DNA from 4 places in the Metabacillus sp. YM-086 genome. Region 1 is predicted to be linked to each of the others. Evidence: predicted binding sites of a transcription regulator. Region 1 holds the regulator's gene; each other region holds the start of a gene.
What was found. Region 1 encodes Rex, which represses fermentation and respiration genes when NADH is low (regulators of the CRP and FNR family bind a similar motif). Its sites were predicted from a motif close to TTGTGAAATATTTCACAA; they were not measured.
Positions count from the first base shown of each region.

Region 2: ACEWK1_RS16435 (cytochrome c oxidase subunit 2A) is a predicted target of Rex. The motif match lies at 1,727-1,744, and genes of this name have one in related genera.
Region 3: ACEWK1_RS20705 (L-lactate dehydrogenase) is a predicted target of Rex. The motif match lies at 1,086-1,103, and genes of this name have one in related genera.
Region 4: qoxA (cytochrome aa3 quinol oxidase subunit II) is a predicted target of Rex. The motif match lies at 1,211-1,228, and genes of this name have one in related genera.

Region 1 covers NZ_JBLUOI010000042.1:6,482-9,679, reverse strand. Annotated here, with positions in the region: gene ACEWK1_RS17045 (CPBP family intramembrane glutamic endopeptidase) at 1-715, shown strand, start outside; gene ACEWK1_RS17040 (YdiK family protein) at 712-915, shown strand; gene tatC (twin-arginine translocase subunit TatC) at 931-1,680, opposite strand; gene ACEWK1_RS17030 (twin-arginine translocase TatA/TatE family subunit) at 1,697-1,891, opposite strand; gene ACEWK1_RS17025 (redox-sensing transcriptional repressor Rex) at 1,925-2,569, opposite strand; gene moaC (cyclic pyranopterin monophosphate synthase MoaC) at 2,643-3,134, opposite strand.
Region 2 covers NZ_JBLUOI010000039.1:29,468-32,665, forward strand. Annotated here, with positions in the region: gene ACEWK1_RS16420 (NAD-dependent epimerase/dehydratase family protein) at 1-211, opposite strand, end outside; gene ACEWK1_RS16425 (aldo/keto reductase family protein) at 225-1,172, opposite strand; gene ACEWK1_RS16430 (winged helix-turn-helix transcriptional regulator) at 1,338-1,655, shown strand; gene ACEWK1_RS16435 (cytochrome c oxidase subunit 2A) at 1,806-1,928, shown strand; gene ACEWK1_RS16440 (cytochrome c oxidase subunit II) at 1,944-2,414, shown strand; gene ACEWK1_RS16445 (b(o/a)3-type cytochrome-c oxidase subunit 1) at 2,414-3,198, shown strand, end outside.
Region 3 covers NZ_JBLUOI010000061.1:8,379-11,576, forward strand. Annotated here, with positions in the region: gene ACEWK1_RS20695 (phosphocarrier protein HPr) at 1-10, shown strand, start outside; gene ACEWK1_RS20700 (Cof-type HAD-IIB family hydrolase) at 93-890, shown strand; gene ACEWK1_RS20705 (L-lactate dehydrogenase) at 1,133-2,065, shown strand; gene ACEWK1_RS20710 (L-lactate permease) at 2,094-3,198, shown strand, end outside.
Region 4 covers NZ_JBLUOI010000013.1:78,332-81,529, reverse strand. Annotated here, with positions in the region: gene ACEWK1_RS08335 (nuclease-related domain-containing protein) at 37-426, shown strand; gene ACEWK1_RS08330 (hypothetical protein) at 458-1,009, shown strand; gene qoxA (cytochrome aa3 quinol oxidase subunit II) at 1,306-2,229, shown strand; gene qoxB (cytochrome aa3 quinol oxidase subunit I) at 2,288-3,198, shown strand, end outside.

The DNA.
Region 1 (3,198 bases):
TTATTGGTTTATTTTATTAACATATATGCTACTACAGCTATCATCGTTTCTAGGAATAAGGTTATTAGACCTATTAAATATAGGAGAAACCACAGTTGAGAGGTTTGCATATTGGACAATCCTCAGCTTTTCATTGGCTTTCTTCATTATTCTCTTTCTTTTAAGACACGACCGTCATTCAGAAAGCCGCTTCCGAGGGGAACCATCTTCTGTTGGGGCTTCAATCGGGTGGGCTGTTGCAGGTTTCTTTTTAGCTTTATTTGTACAAAGTGTTGCAGCAAACATAGAAGTAAATGTATTTGGGGTCGAAGCTGGGTCAGAGAACACTCAAATGATTGTTAATGTTATTAAGGTTTCACCTCTGGTTATCATTGTGACCTCAATTTTAGGTCCTATACTAGAAGAAATTATTTTTCGAAAAATTCTTTTTGGGGTACTTTATACTAAGACAAACTTCTTTATTGCTGCTGTTATTAGTTCACTTATTTTTTCACTATTACATGGTGAACCACAGCATGTTCTATTGTACGGTTCAATGGGATTCACGTTCGCGTTTCTTTATGTTAAAACAAAACGAATACTCGTCCCAATCTTTGCTCATGTCGCTATGAATACAATGGTCGTTATTATCCAGACTGTATTCCAGGAAGATATAGAAAGAATGATGAAGCAAATGGAACAAATGCAAGTAATTATTGGAGGCTTTTTATCATGAGAACAAACCCTATTTCCATGGCCATTTTTTATTTGATTATGGGGTTGCTATTTACTTATCTAGCAATAAACAGTGCCCAGGACGGAATATTTACCTTTCCAACTATTTTATTAATGCTAATCGCAACCTTCGATATTGGTGTTGCGATTCGGATGTTTACTTTATCAAGAAAAATTAAAAAAATGAACATAAAAAAATGAGACTTTTCACGAGTCTCATTTTTTTATGTTCTCTTCTTCAAAACGCATCTTCTGTGCTTTTCGATAGGAAATACGCGAAATCCAGATGCTAATTTCATATAAAATAAACAGCGGTATGGAAACCATCAAATGTGACGCTAGTTCAGGTGGTGTGATTAAAGCTGCAATAACTAACAACACAAAGTATGCGTATTTTCTAACCTTTGATAAAAACATAGGAGTGACAATGCCTAATCTAGTTAGAAACATAATCACAACCGGTAATTGAAACAGGATACCAAATGGCACCGTAAGCTGTAATAAGAACGAGAAATACTCATTCACTCCGATGACTTGATTAATATCCAAGTCAGTTGATATTCTTTCCATGAAGTCGATCACAAACGGAAATAGGATAAAGTAAGAAAAGGAAATCCCGAGAAAGAATAACAAAAGTGAAATAGGAATATAGCTTAATGTCACTTTTCTTTCTTTTTCATATAATCCTGGACTAACAAACGACCAGAGCTGATACAAAATAATCGGTGAAGTAATAACAAATGCTATTATGAAAGCGAACTTCATATAAACCATTAATGGATCTGTTAAATTAAAAGCATTTAATGTTAGTGATTTTGCTTCATCAGTTTGCTGCAAATAAATAATGATCGGTCTGGAGAGGAGAAATCCGGCAATAACCGCTACGAAAAAGAAAACGACAACAATAACGAGTCGTTTTCTTAGTTCGGTTATATGTTCCATGACCGACATTTCATCATGTTTCATATCGGTTCATCCTATCTTACTTGACTTCTTCCTTTTTCTCTTTTTTGCTGTCTTGCTCATCATCATCGTCTGCTAAGCCCTTTGTTGCATTTTTAAATTCACGAAGTGTATTACCTGCTGCTTTTCCAAGTTCAGGTAGCTTTTTTGGTCCAAAAATAAGTAATGCTACGAATACGATAAGTAAAAGGCTTCCGATTCCTACTGTTGGCATCGAATCCACCTCCTTTTCTATAATGGTTATTAGTTATTTCTCCTCATGAGGATAATGTTTTAAGAAATAAACTAGTGACTGTAGCTCCACTGCTAAATCTATGTGGTGAATTCTTATTTCATCCGGCACGTTTAACCGTGCTGGTGTAAAGTTTAATATTCCTTTAATACCCTTTGTAATGAGACGGTCTGTGATAGATTGTGCTACTGGTGCTGGTACAGTTAAAATCGCAACTGTAACATCATCAGGAAGATGATGCTCCATCTCATCTAAATGGAAAACCGGTACCCCACCAATTTCTGTACCTACCTTATCTTCGTCTACATCAAAAGCTAGAGAAATAACTGTATTGTTATTTTTAGTGAAATTATAATGTAAAAATGCCGTTCCTAAATTCCCTACTCCAATTAAACATACTTTCGTTATCTCATCTTGATCTAATGTTTTTCTAAAAAAGGATAACAAATAATTTACATTATATCCATATCCTTTTTTTCCAAGAGCTCCAAAATATGAAAAATCCCTTCGGATTGTAGCTGAATCTACCTTTACTGCATCACTTAACTCGGCGGATGAGACTCGTTGCTTTCCTGACGAGTGTAAATTTTTTAAAAACCGATAATATAAAGGCAATCTCTTAGCAGTTGCCTGCGGTATTTTCGTTTGGTCTATATTCAATCTTATCCCTCACATTCACACAAACACATATGACAATGCTTATAGGATTTTGGAGATACTAGTAAAATCCATGTCATATTTCGTTTCTTAGGAAATCGCCGCTTTTACCACCTGTTTTCTCTACTAAATAGGTTGGGCCTATAATCATTCCTTTATCCACTGCTTTGCACATATCATAAACAGTTAGTGCTGTTATGCTAGCAGAGGTTAACGCTTCCATTTCAACACCTGTACTTCCCTTTGTTTTCACAGTAACTGAGATCAATAGAGTATAATGATTCGTATCACGAGCATCCCATTCAAACTCAATGTTTACACCTTTTATTGAAATTGGATGACACATAGGAATAACCTGTGATGTTTGCTTAGCTGCCATAACTCCAGCTACTTGTGCAACCGATAATACATCACCTTTTCCTATTTCATGGTTGATCATTTTTTCATAAACCTCTTTTGTTACTTGAATACTTGTCTTAGCTTGAGCTGTTCTAACAGTCTCTTCTTTAGCCGAAATATCAACCATCTTTGCTCGGCCTTGTTCATTAAAATGAGTAAAATCTGACATATACAAATCTCCTTATATTAGACTATACACTATTTTTTAGCTTCTGTCTGTTTTGTTATTGTGA
Region 2 (3,198 bases), on a different contig from region 1:
GAATTGCTGCTAAATGAACAACAGCATCCGCACCGGCCAACACTCCATAAACTTCACCTAAGTTTTGCAAATCTGTTATCACTGTTTTACAAATTGGATTCTCGGGGTGTTTAATATCTGCATTTACAACTTCATATCCATGATCAAGAAATTCTTTTAAAACAGAATATCCAAGAAGGCCGCTCCCTCCTGTTACAACAACTTTCTTCATAAAGTCACACACCTTATTTTAAAATGTCTTCAATTTTCGCAATCACATCAGCTGTTAATGTAACATCAGATCCTTTTGCATTTTCAATAATTTGCTCTGGCTTAGTTGCACCAACTAGTGTACTCGCAATATTAGGTAAACGTAAAATCCATGCAATCGCTAATTGAGATAAACTAATATCTAGCTCTTTAGCTATATTTCCTAGTTGTTCAACCTTAGTAAGAGTTTCATCATTTAAAAATTGATCCATAAACATGTTCGAATTAGGATCTGTTGCACGACTTCCTTTTGGAGCTCGGTTATTTAAACTATATTTACCTGTTAAAACACCTTGTGCTAATGGAGAAAATACGATTTGACCAATTCCGTACTGCTCACTAACCGGGATCACTTCTTTTTCTATGTAACGGTGAAACATGTTATAATTCGGTTGATTTACCACAATGCGATCTAATAAATATTTCTCTGCTGTTCCAACCGCTTCTTGAATTTGTTGAGCTGTCCATTCGCTTACACCTGCATATAAAATTTTTCCTTGGCGAACTAAATCATCAATGGTTCTTAATGTTTCATCAACAGGTGTTTCTGGATCATAACGGTGACAATAATAAATGTCCACATAATCAGTATTTAATCGTTTCAAGCTAGCATGAAGCTGTTCAAATACATGCTTTCTAGAAAGTCCACGGTCATTAGGTCCTTCCCCCATTGGCCAAAACACTTTGGTTGCTAGCACATATGAATCACGACTGTACCCACCAAGTGCTTCTCCGACAACTTTTTCAGATTCACCTGTTGCATATACATTTGCTGTATCGAATGAATTAATCCCTAGATCGTATGCTGTTTCAATGGTTTTAACAGCTTTATCTTTTTCAGTTGAAGCACCATATGTAAGCCAGCTTCCTAAGCTTACTTCACTCACCTTTAATCCTGATCTGCCTAAGCGTCTATATTTCATTTCAACATCTCCTTTAACAAAATGAATGAACATGTATTTGTGGTATCGTTTACATTTGTAAATTATATATAGTTGCGAAATGGTATACAAGTACTGAAATATTCTTGATATAATTAAAAACAAGTAATCTACTATACTTTTTATAGTAGCTATAAGGGGGATACTATGGAGAAAGTAAACGAGTTACATATTGAATGTTCCATTGAAAAAGCACTAAATATTATAGGTGGAAAATGGTCATTTCTTGTTATTAAACAACTCTTTGATGGAACAAGAAGATTCGGTGAACTACAGCGCGCAATCCCGAATATAAGTCCAAAAGCACTAACAGATACACTACGTCATTTAGAAACCCATGAAGTACTAACTCGTGAAACCTTTGCAACTGTACCTGTGACAGTTCAATATACTTTAACAGAAAAAGGTCATGCTCTAAATAGTATGTTAAAAGAAATGAAAAAATGGGGAGCACAGTGGGGATAACTGAGCTTTCATAACAATAAGGATTATTAAGCAAAGTGAACTTCAATTTGAGTTCACTTTTTTCTTTTTTTAAGTGAGATTTATCACATCAATTATATTTGGAATCCCTTAACCTTACCTTAAGAAGAGCAAAACGTAAGGGGGATTATGATGAGCAAAAAAATAAAGCACGAAGATCATGAACTTAAAGGTACTTTAATTAGTGTTTTTGCCATTGGTATTTTCATTATAGTCATGTGGTTTGGTGTTTATTTCTTTTATTTATCACGATAGTTAGGGGGGTTTTCAATGCATTTTCATAAATTTGAAAAAATCTGGTTAGGATTCGGTATTATTTCTTTAGTTGTTTTTCTAAGTATTATTGGTGTAACAGCGTTTGCTTTCAATCATCATCCTTCAGGGGGCATGGATACAATTGATCCTGATAAAGTAGAGCAAACAGCTCCTTTTGACAACCCTGGTGTTCATCAAATTGATGACAACACATATGAAGTTATTATCGTTGCCAAAGCATTTGGGTACGATCCAGTGGAAATAAAAGTACCAGTTGGAAAAAAAGTAGTTTTTAAGGTAGCTAGTACTGATGTTACTCATAGCTTCTCGATTGCAAAAACAAATGTAAACATGATGGTTGTGCCTGGTCAAATTAATACAAAGGAATATACGTTTGATAAGGCTGGACAGTATTTAGTGATTTGTAACGAGTACTGTGGCACAGGACATCATTTTATGAAAACAACAATTGAGGTGGTTGAGTAATGAAACAGATCAGTTTAGGCGATAGAAAGCTCGCTATTACAAATATTGTTGTCGCTTATATTGCTTTTTTAATAGGAACATTTTGTGGTTTAATGCAGGTGTTTATTAGAAATGATGCACTTACACTTCCACCATGGCTTGACTATTATCAAATATTAACAGCACATGGCGTTTTATTAGCACTTATTTTTACAACCTATTTTATCTTTGCTTTTCTTATTTCTGGAATGAGCTATTCCCTTGGTGCTTTTGGACCAAAAGTCCGTTCATTTTCATGGCTTGGTTTTATTGTAACAACAGCAGGAACCATTCTTGCGACAGTGGAGATCATCGCTGGCAAAGCTTCTGTTCTTTACACATTTTACGCACCACTTCAAGCAAGTGGATGGTATTATGTAGGTTTGGCCCTATTCGTAGTAGGAACCTGGATATACAGCTTTGCCCTTATTGGTCATTATGTAAAATGGAAAAAAGAACATAAAAAGCAACTAAGCCCTTTGTTTGCCTATATGACGATATCTACTCTTATTCTTTGGATCATTGCTTGCCTAGGTGTAGTAGCAACTGTATTATTTCAATTTATTCCTTGGGCGTTCGGTTGGGTTGATACTATTAATGTTGAATTAAGCCGATCACTTTTCTGGTATTTCGGGCACCCGCTCGTATACTTCTGGTTGTTACCTGCTTATATGGCATGGTATGTAGTTGTTCCAAAAATTATTGGCGGAAAGGTTTTTAGTGATTCACTTGCTCGTTTGTCATTCGTGTTATTTATTTTATTTTC
Region 3 (3,198 bases), on a different contig from region 1:
AGGAGAATAACGAGCATAAAATGGAGTCTTGAACATCTCAAGGCTTTTTCTTTATACCTTTCAAGGATCATTTCTAAAGGAGGAGTATGATTTTGGTAGACACACCGATTGTATTTTTTGATTTGGATGGCACTCTTTTAACAAGTGAATTTAAAGTAGCTAATAGTTCCATAGATGCTATTAAGACCATAAAAAAGTTAGGTGCTGAGCCAGTTATAGCTACTGGTAGAAATATTAGTGAGATTGGTAATGTATTAGAACTCACAGGTATTCGTTCATGTGTTGCTATGAATGGCCAGTATGTTATGTACGAGGGTGAGGTTATTTATGAAAATCCACTTGACCAAAATGAAGTAAAGCTTTTACATACAACAGCTTCTCAAAACGGTCATGATTTAGCATTTTACAACGCTGAATATATAACAGTTACTGCAGGAAATTCTGATGTAATCACAAAAAATTACATAGAACGTGTAGGAACAAAATATCCTCCAGTAGATGAGACGATGTATTTAAAATCCCCCATTCATTTAATGGTCCTTTTCTGTAATATAGGCGAAGAACTCTTTTATCAAGAGCAATTTCCATATTTTCAATTTGTTCGGCACTCTCCTTTAGGATGTGATGTGTATCCTAGAGGCACTTCTAAGGCATCAGGCATTCAACGATTAATGGAACATCAGAATTTATCATTGGAAAATTCGTATGCATTTGGTGATGGATTGAACGATATTGAAATGTTTCAACTTGTTAAGCACCCTATTGCAATGGGAAATGCAGTAGAAAATTTAAAAAGTATATCTAAATATGTAACGACTTCTAATAATGAAGATGGCATAATGAAGGGGCTTCATCAATGTGGGTTATTAGATTCAGGTGTAATAAAATAAAGAATAATTAAAATTTTAAACTTAACTAAGAGGGGAGAAATCCCCTCTTTTTATCTTTTAAAGAAGGGGCTTTAAGTGTATTAAAATCTAGTTCTAACTAGATTTTATAAAAAGATTAACAGAGTGTGATCTTTATCACATTATAAATTACATTATGGTGTTAATCTTAACTCAAGTTATAAAACACACACTGGATTGTGAAAAACTTCACAATATAAAATGATAAATTGGAGGAATACAAAATGAATGTAACACTAGGAAATAAAGTTGTATTAGTTGGTACTGGAGCGGTTGGATCAAGCTATGCTTATGCGTTAATGAATCAAGGAATCAGTGATGAGCTAGTGCTTGTAGATTTAAATGAGGAAAAAGCGAAAGGTGACGTAATGGACTTAGATCATGGAATTGTTTATGCACCAAATTCTATGAGCATCACATTTGGTACTTATGAAGATTGCAAGGATGCAGCACTTGTTGTTATTTGTGCCGGTGCTGCACAAAAGCCCGGGGAAACAAGATTAGATCTTGTAAGTAAAAATGTAAAAATCTTTGAATCTATTGTAAACCAAATTATGCAATCTGGATTTAACGGAATTTTCTTAGTGGCTACAAATCCAGTTGATATTTTAGCCTACGCAACATGGAAATTTTCTGGATTGCCAAAAGAAAGAGTGATCGGATCTGGAACAGTGTTAGACTCTGCTAGATTCCGCTATTTATTAGGTGAAGAATTTGATACAGCCCCAACAAGTGTACATGGCTATATTATCGGAGAACATGGTGATTCTCAATTACCTGTATGGAGCTCTGCAAATATTTCTGGTACACCAATTGCACCGAAATTAACAGAGGAACGAAAACAGGAAATTGCAGTTCAAGTTCGAGATGCTGCCTATAAAATCATTGAATCTAAAGGGGCAACATATTACGGAATTGCTATGGGATTAGCGAGAATTACGAGAGCAATCTTAAAGAACGAAAATGTGGTTTTACCAGTTGGGGCTTACCTTGATGGTGAAAATGGACACAGTGATGTTTATATTGGGGTCCCAGCTGTGATCAATCGCACAGGTATAAAGAAAGTTGTAGAGCTATCTTTAAATGATCAAGAGCAAGAAAAATTCACAAAGTCAGTTAAAACACTAAAAGCTATTCAAGCTACTATTTGGGGTTAGGTAAAAACCACACAGAGGAGAATTCATCATGTTAGTTGAGACGTTTGATCCATTTCAGCATCTCGCCATATCAGCATTAGTTGCAGCCATACCAATCATATTGTTTCTATTATGCTTAACAGTGTTCAAGATGAAGGGAATACATGCAGCTTTATTAAACTTAGCAGTCACCTTCTTAATTGTATTAGTAGTCTTTAAGCTCCCTTTTGGAGAAGCAATCGGAAGTGTCATCCAAGGAGCCATATTAGGATTATGGCCGATTGGTTATATCATTGTGATGGCAGTATGGCTTTATAAAATTGCAGTAGAATCAGGGAAGTTTGATATACTTCGAGGAAGTATAGTAGGGATTTCTCAAGACCAACGGATTCATTTATTATTAATTGGCTTTTGCTTTAACGCATTTCTTGAAGGAGCAGCAGGCTTTGGAGTTCCAATTGCGATATGTGCTGTACTCTTAGTTTCATTAGGCTTTAAACCATTGCAGGCAGCGATGCTGTGCTTGATAGCAAATGGTGCATCAGGAGCTTTTGGGGCAATTGGTATACCGGTGGGCATCATTGATACATTTCATTTGGAAGGTGTAACATCAATGAACGTCTCAATGATGACGGCTTTAACTCTACCAATGATCAACTTTACCATACCATTTCTCCTAGTCTGGTTACTAGACGGTTTTAAAGGAGTGAAAGAAATATTACCAGCTATTTTAGTCACATCTGCTACTTATACAGTGACACAGGCAGTCATTACAGTCACGATAGGACCAGAGTTAGCCGATATTATTCCGTCACTATTAGCGATGGGGACGCTAGCGTTATTTCTGAAAAAATGGCAACCAAAAGAAATTTTCTTGCTAAACGGTAAAAAGTGTGAAGTTGAAAAGCATTCTATGAGTGAAGTAATCAAAGCATGGTCTCCATTTTATTTGCTAACAATCTTTGTCTTAATTTGGAGTTTACCAGTTTTTAAAGGACTATTTACAGAAGGCGGGTTACTTGCAGGAACAGCAGTACAGTTCATAATCCCTGGCTCTTCAATAGGGGTGGGAATTGATTTAATAGGGGCAACAGGAACAGCCATTCTTTTAGCAGGATTAACAACTGTCGCTTCTGCAAAAGAAATTAGGTTCA
Region 4 (3,198 bases), on a different contig from region 1:
GAAGGTATAAGCATATTTTTATAAGGAGTTGGAGCTATGATAGTAAAAAAGAGAGAAATACCTCTTATTATTCTTAAATTACAGGCATTATTAGAAAGAATAAGACCAGGCCAAATCAAAGTCCCTGAAATAAAGAATGATCTTTCCAAGAGACTAGCTGGATACAAAGGTGAAAAAGCAGTAGATTATCAATTATCATTTCTGCCTGAAGATAACTTTTACATTTTAAATGATATTCGTTTAAAAGAGTCAGGCCGCTATTTCCAAATGGATTCATTATTATTGAACAGATACTACTTGATTAAATTAGAAATTAAAAATATCGCAGGCACAATTTATTTTGATTCTAACTCATCAGCTAATAAGGGAGTTGGGCGGAAAGGAAACGGCATTTCAAGACCCTATTGTTCAATCCCTTCAACATGAGAAGCAATTGAAGAGGTGGTTGAAGAAAAATATGTTTTCAAATATTCCAATTCACTCCCTAGTGGTAATTAGTAACTCTAACACCCTCATTCGTACTTCTCCACGCGATAACAAAATGTTGAGCAACATGGTCGTAAACGCCAATTATCTCCCAACAAAACTGCAGAAAATCCATAATAAATATAAAAAAGAAATAATAAGTGAAAAAGAAATAAAAAAGATAATAAGACAGTTGAAAAAAGGTCATCAAGAACTCGATCAGCCTATACTCAAGAAATTTAATATAAGAAAAGGTGATATTCTTAACGGTGTAATTTGTCCATCTTGCTCATTCCTGTCAATGGAGAGATTATATGGAACTTGGTTGTGTCCAAAATGCCAACATAAAGATAAGAATGCACACCTTAAAGCCATTAAGGATTATAAACTTTTATATGGTTCAGAAATAACCAATCAACATATGAGAGACTTTCTATGCATTAATTCCAGTGCTTTAGCCACAAGGTTACTAAAGTCCCTTGATGTGTCATCTACTGGATCAACCAGAGACAGAATCTATAACCTGGATATTAAATACAAATAAATTCCCATCCTCCACCACTACAAGCACACCCTCCCATGTAAGTGGAATTTTTTCCATAAAAGTGAACAATTTATGATCAATATATTACGAAAAAGTGACTAATAGTTGAACGATATATGACACATGATTTTACCAATAAACTTATTTGCGAACGTCTGATATGATGTGATTAACGATCTTGTGTGATCTTTCACACTGATCTTGTGCATGTTTTCACAAAGTGTTGTCGGGGTATCTAACTCTGATGATGTAGGTATAGAATGAAGCTTATGTGAAGGAAAGAAAGGAGTACTTATATGAAATTAAAATGGACGTTGTTCACAGTTATGGTTTCCATTGCCGCATTGTTATCAGGATGTGAGCCGTTACTGGTTTTGGATCCTAAAGGACCACAGGCAGAAAGACTAGCAAGTGACATCTTATTATCTATGGGAATTATGTTATTTATCGTTCTTGTTGTTCTTGGACTATTAGCTTATATGTTAGTGAAATATCGTGCTTCTAACATGCCTGATGATTATGAGCCACCACACATTCATGGAAATGTATGGGTTGAAGCGATTTGTGTAGGTGTACCAATTATTATTGTTGCTTACCTTTCTTTTGTGTCAGTGCAAAGTAACTATATTGTTGAAGCACAGCCTGAAGGATATGAAGATAAAGAGCCTTTAGTTGTTTATGCGTCATCTTCTAACTGGAAATGGCACTTTAGTTATCCAGAAGAAAATATTGAAACGGTGAATTACTTATATGTACCAACAGATCGTCCACTTGAATTTAAGCTTTATTCACATGGACCAATTACAAGTTTCTGGATTCCACAGCTTGGTGGACAAAAGTATGCGATGAATGATCACATTACAACACTTCATCTTGCAGCAGATCACGCTGGTGAATTTTTAGGAAGAAACTCAAACTTTAGTGGTGAAGGATTTGCTGATAATACGTTTAACGTAACAGCTATGTCTCAAACTGAATTTGATGAGTGGGTGGATGAAGTAAAAGAAACGGCTGAACCACTTACTGAAACAGAATTTGAAGAGTTATTAGAGCCGGGTCATCTTGGTCAATTAACTTATACGGGTACTCATTTAGAGTTTGCTCCACCAAATCACGGTCATCACAGTGAAGAAGGTTCAGAGTCTGAACATGAAGGACATGAAGCAGAAACAACTGAAACTGACTCACACGAAGACCATTCAGAACACAGTAATCATTAACTTTTAAAAGATATCGGATCTTTAAAATAAATTTACTTCCGAAAGGAGTCACAAACGTATGGATTTCTTTGATCGTTTTGCCGTACCTCATCCAAGCTTTGCAATCTATGCTTCGATGGTAGCCATTGGTTTAACCACGATCGCTATCATTGCTGGATTAACGTACTTTAAAAAATGGGGTTATTTATGGCGTGAATGGATAACAACAGTTGACCATAAACGTATCGGTATTATGTATTTAATTTCCGCGTTAGTTATGTTATTCCGTGGTGGTGTCGACGGAATTATGCTTCGTGCACAGCTAGCGGTTCCTGATAATACGTTACTCGATTCACAGCATTATAACGAGATTTTTACAACACACGGGGTTGTTATGATTCTATTCATGGCGATGCCATTTATCATGTTCTTCATGAACTTGGTTGTTCCACTGCAAATTGGAGCACGTGATGTTGCGTTCCCACGTCTTAATGCTTTAAGCTTCTGGTTATTCTTTATGGGAGCTATGTTATTTAATATTTCATTCGTTGTTGGTGGGTCACCTGACGCAGGGTGGACTTCATATTTCCCTCTAGCAAGTGAAGAGTTTAGTAAATCTGTAGGTACGAACTATTATATGATCGCGATACAGATTGCCGGGATAGGAACCCTGATGACGGGTATTAACTTTATCACGACGATTATGAAAATGAGAGCACCTGGTATGACATTAATGAAAATGCCAATGTTCACATGGTCAGCTCTTATTGCGAACTTAATCATTGTTTTCGCATTCCCTGTGTTAACTGTAGCACTTGCAATGGGAACAATGGATCGTCTATTTGGAACACATTTCTTTACTCTTGATAACGGTGGTATGGATATGCTTTGGGCCAACCTGTTCTGGGTTTGGGGACATCCTGAAGTTTATATCTTGATTTTACCGGCATTCGGTCTTTATAGTGAGATTATCTCAACATTCTCAGGACG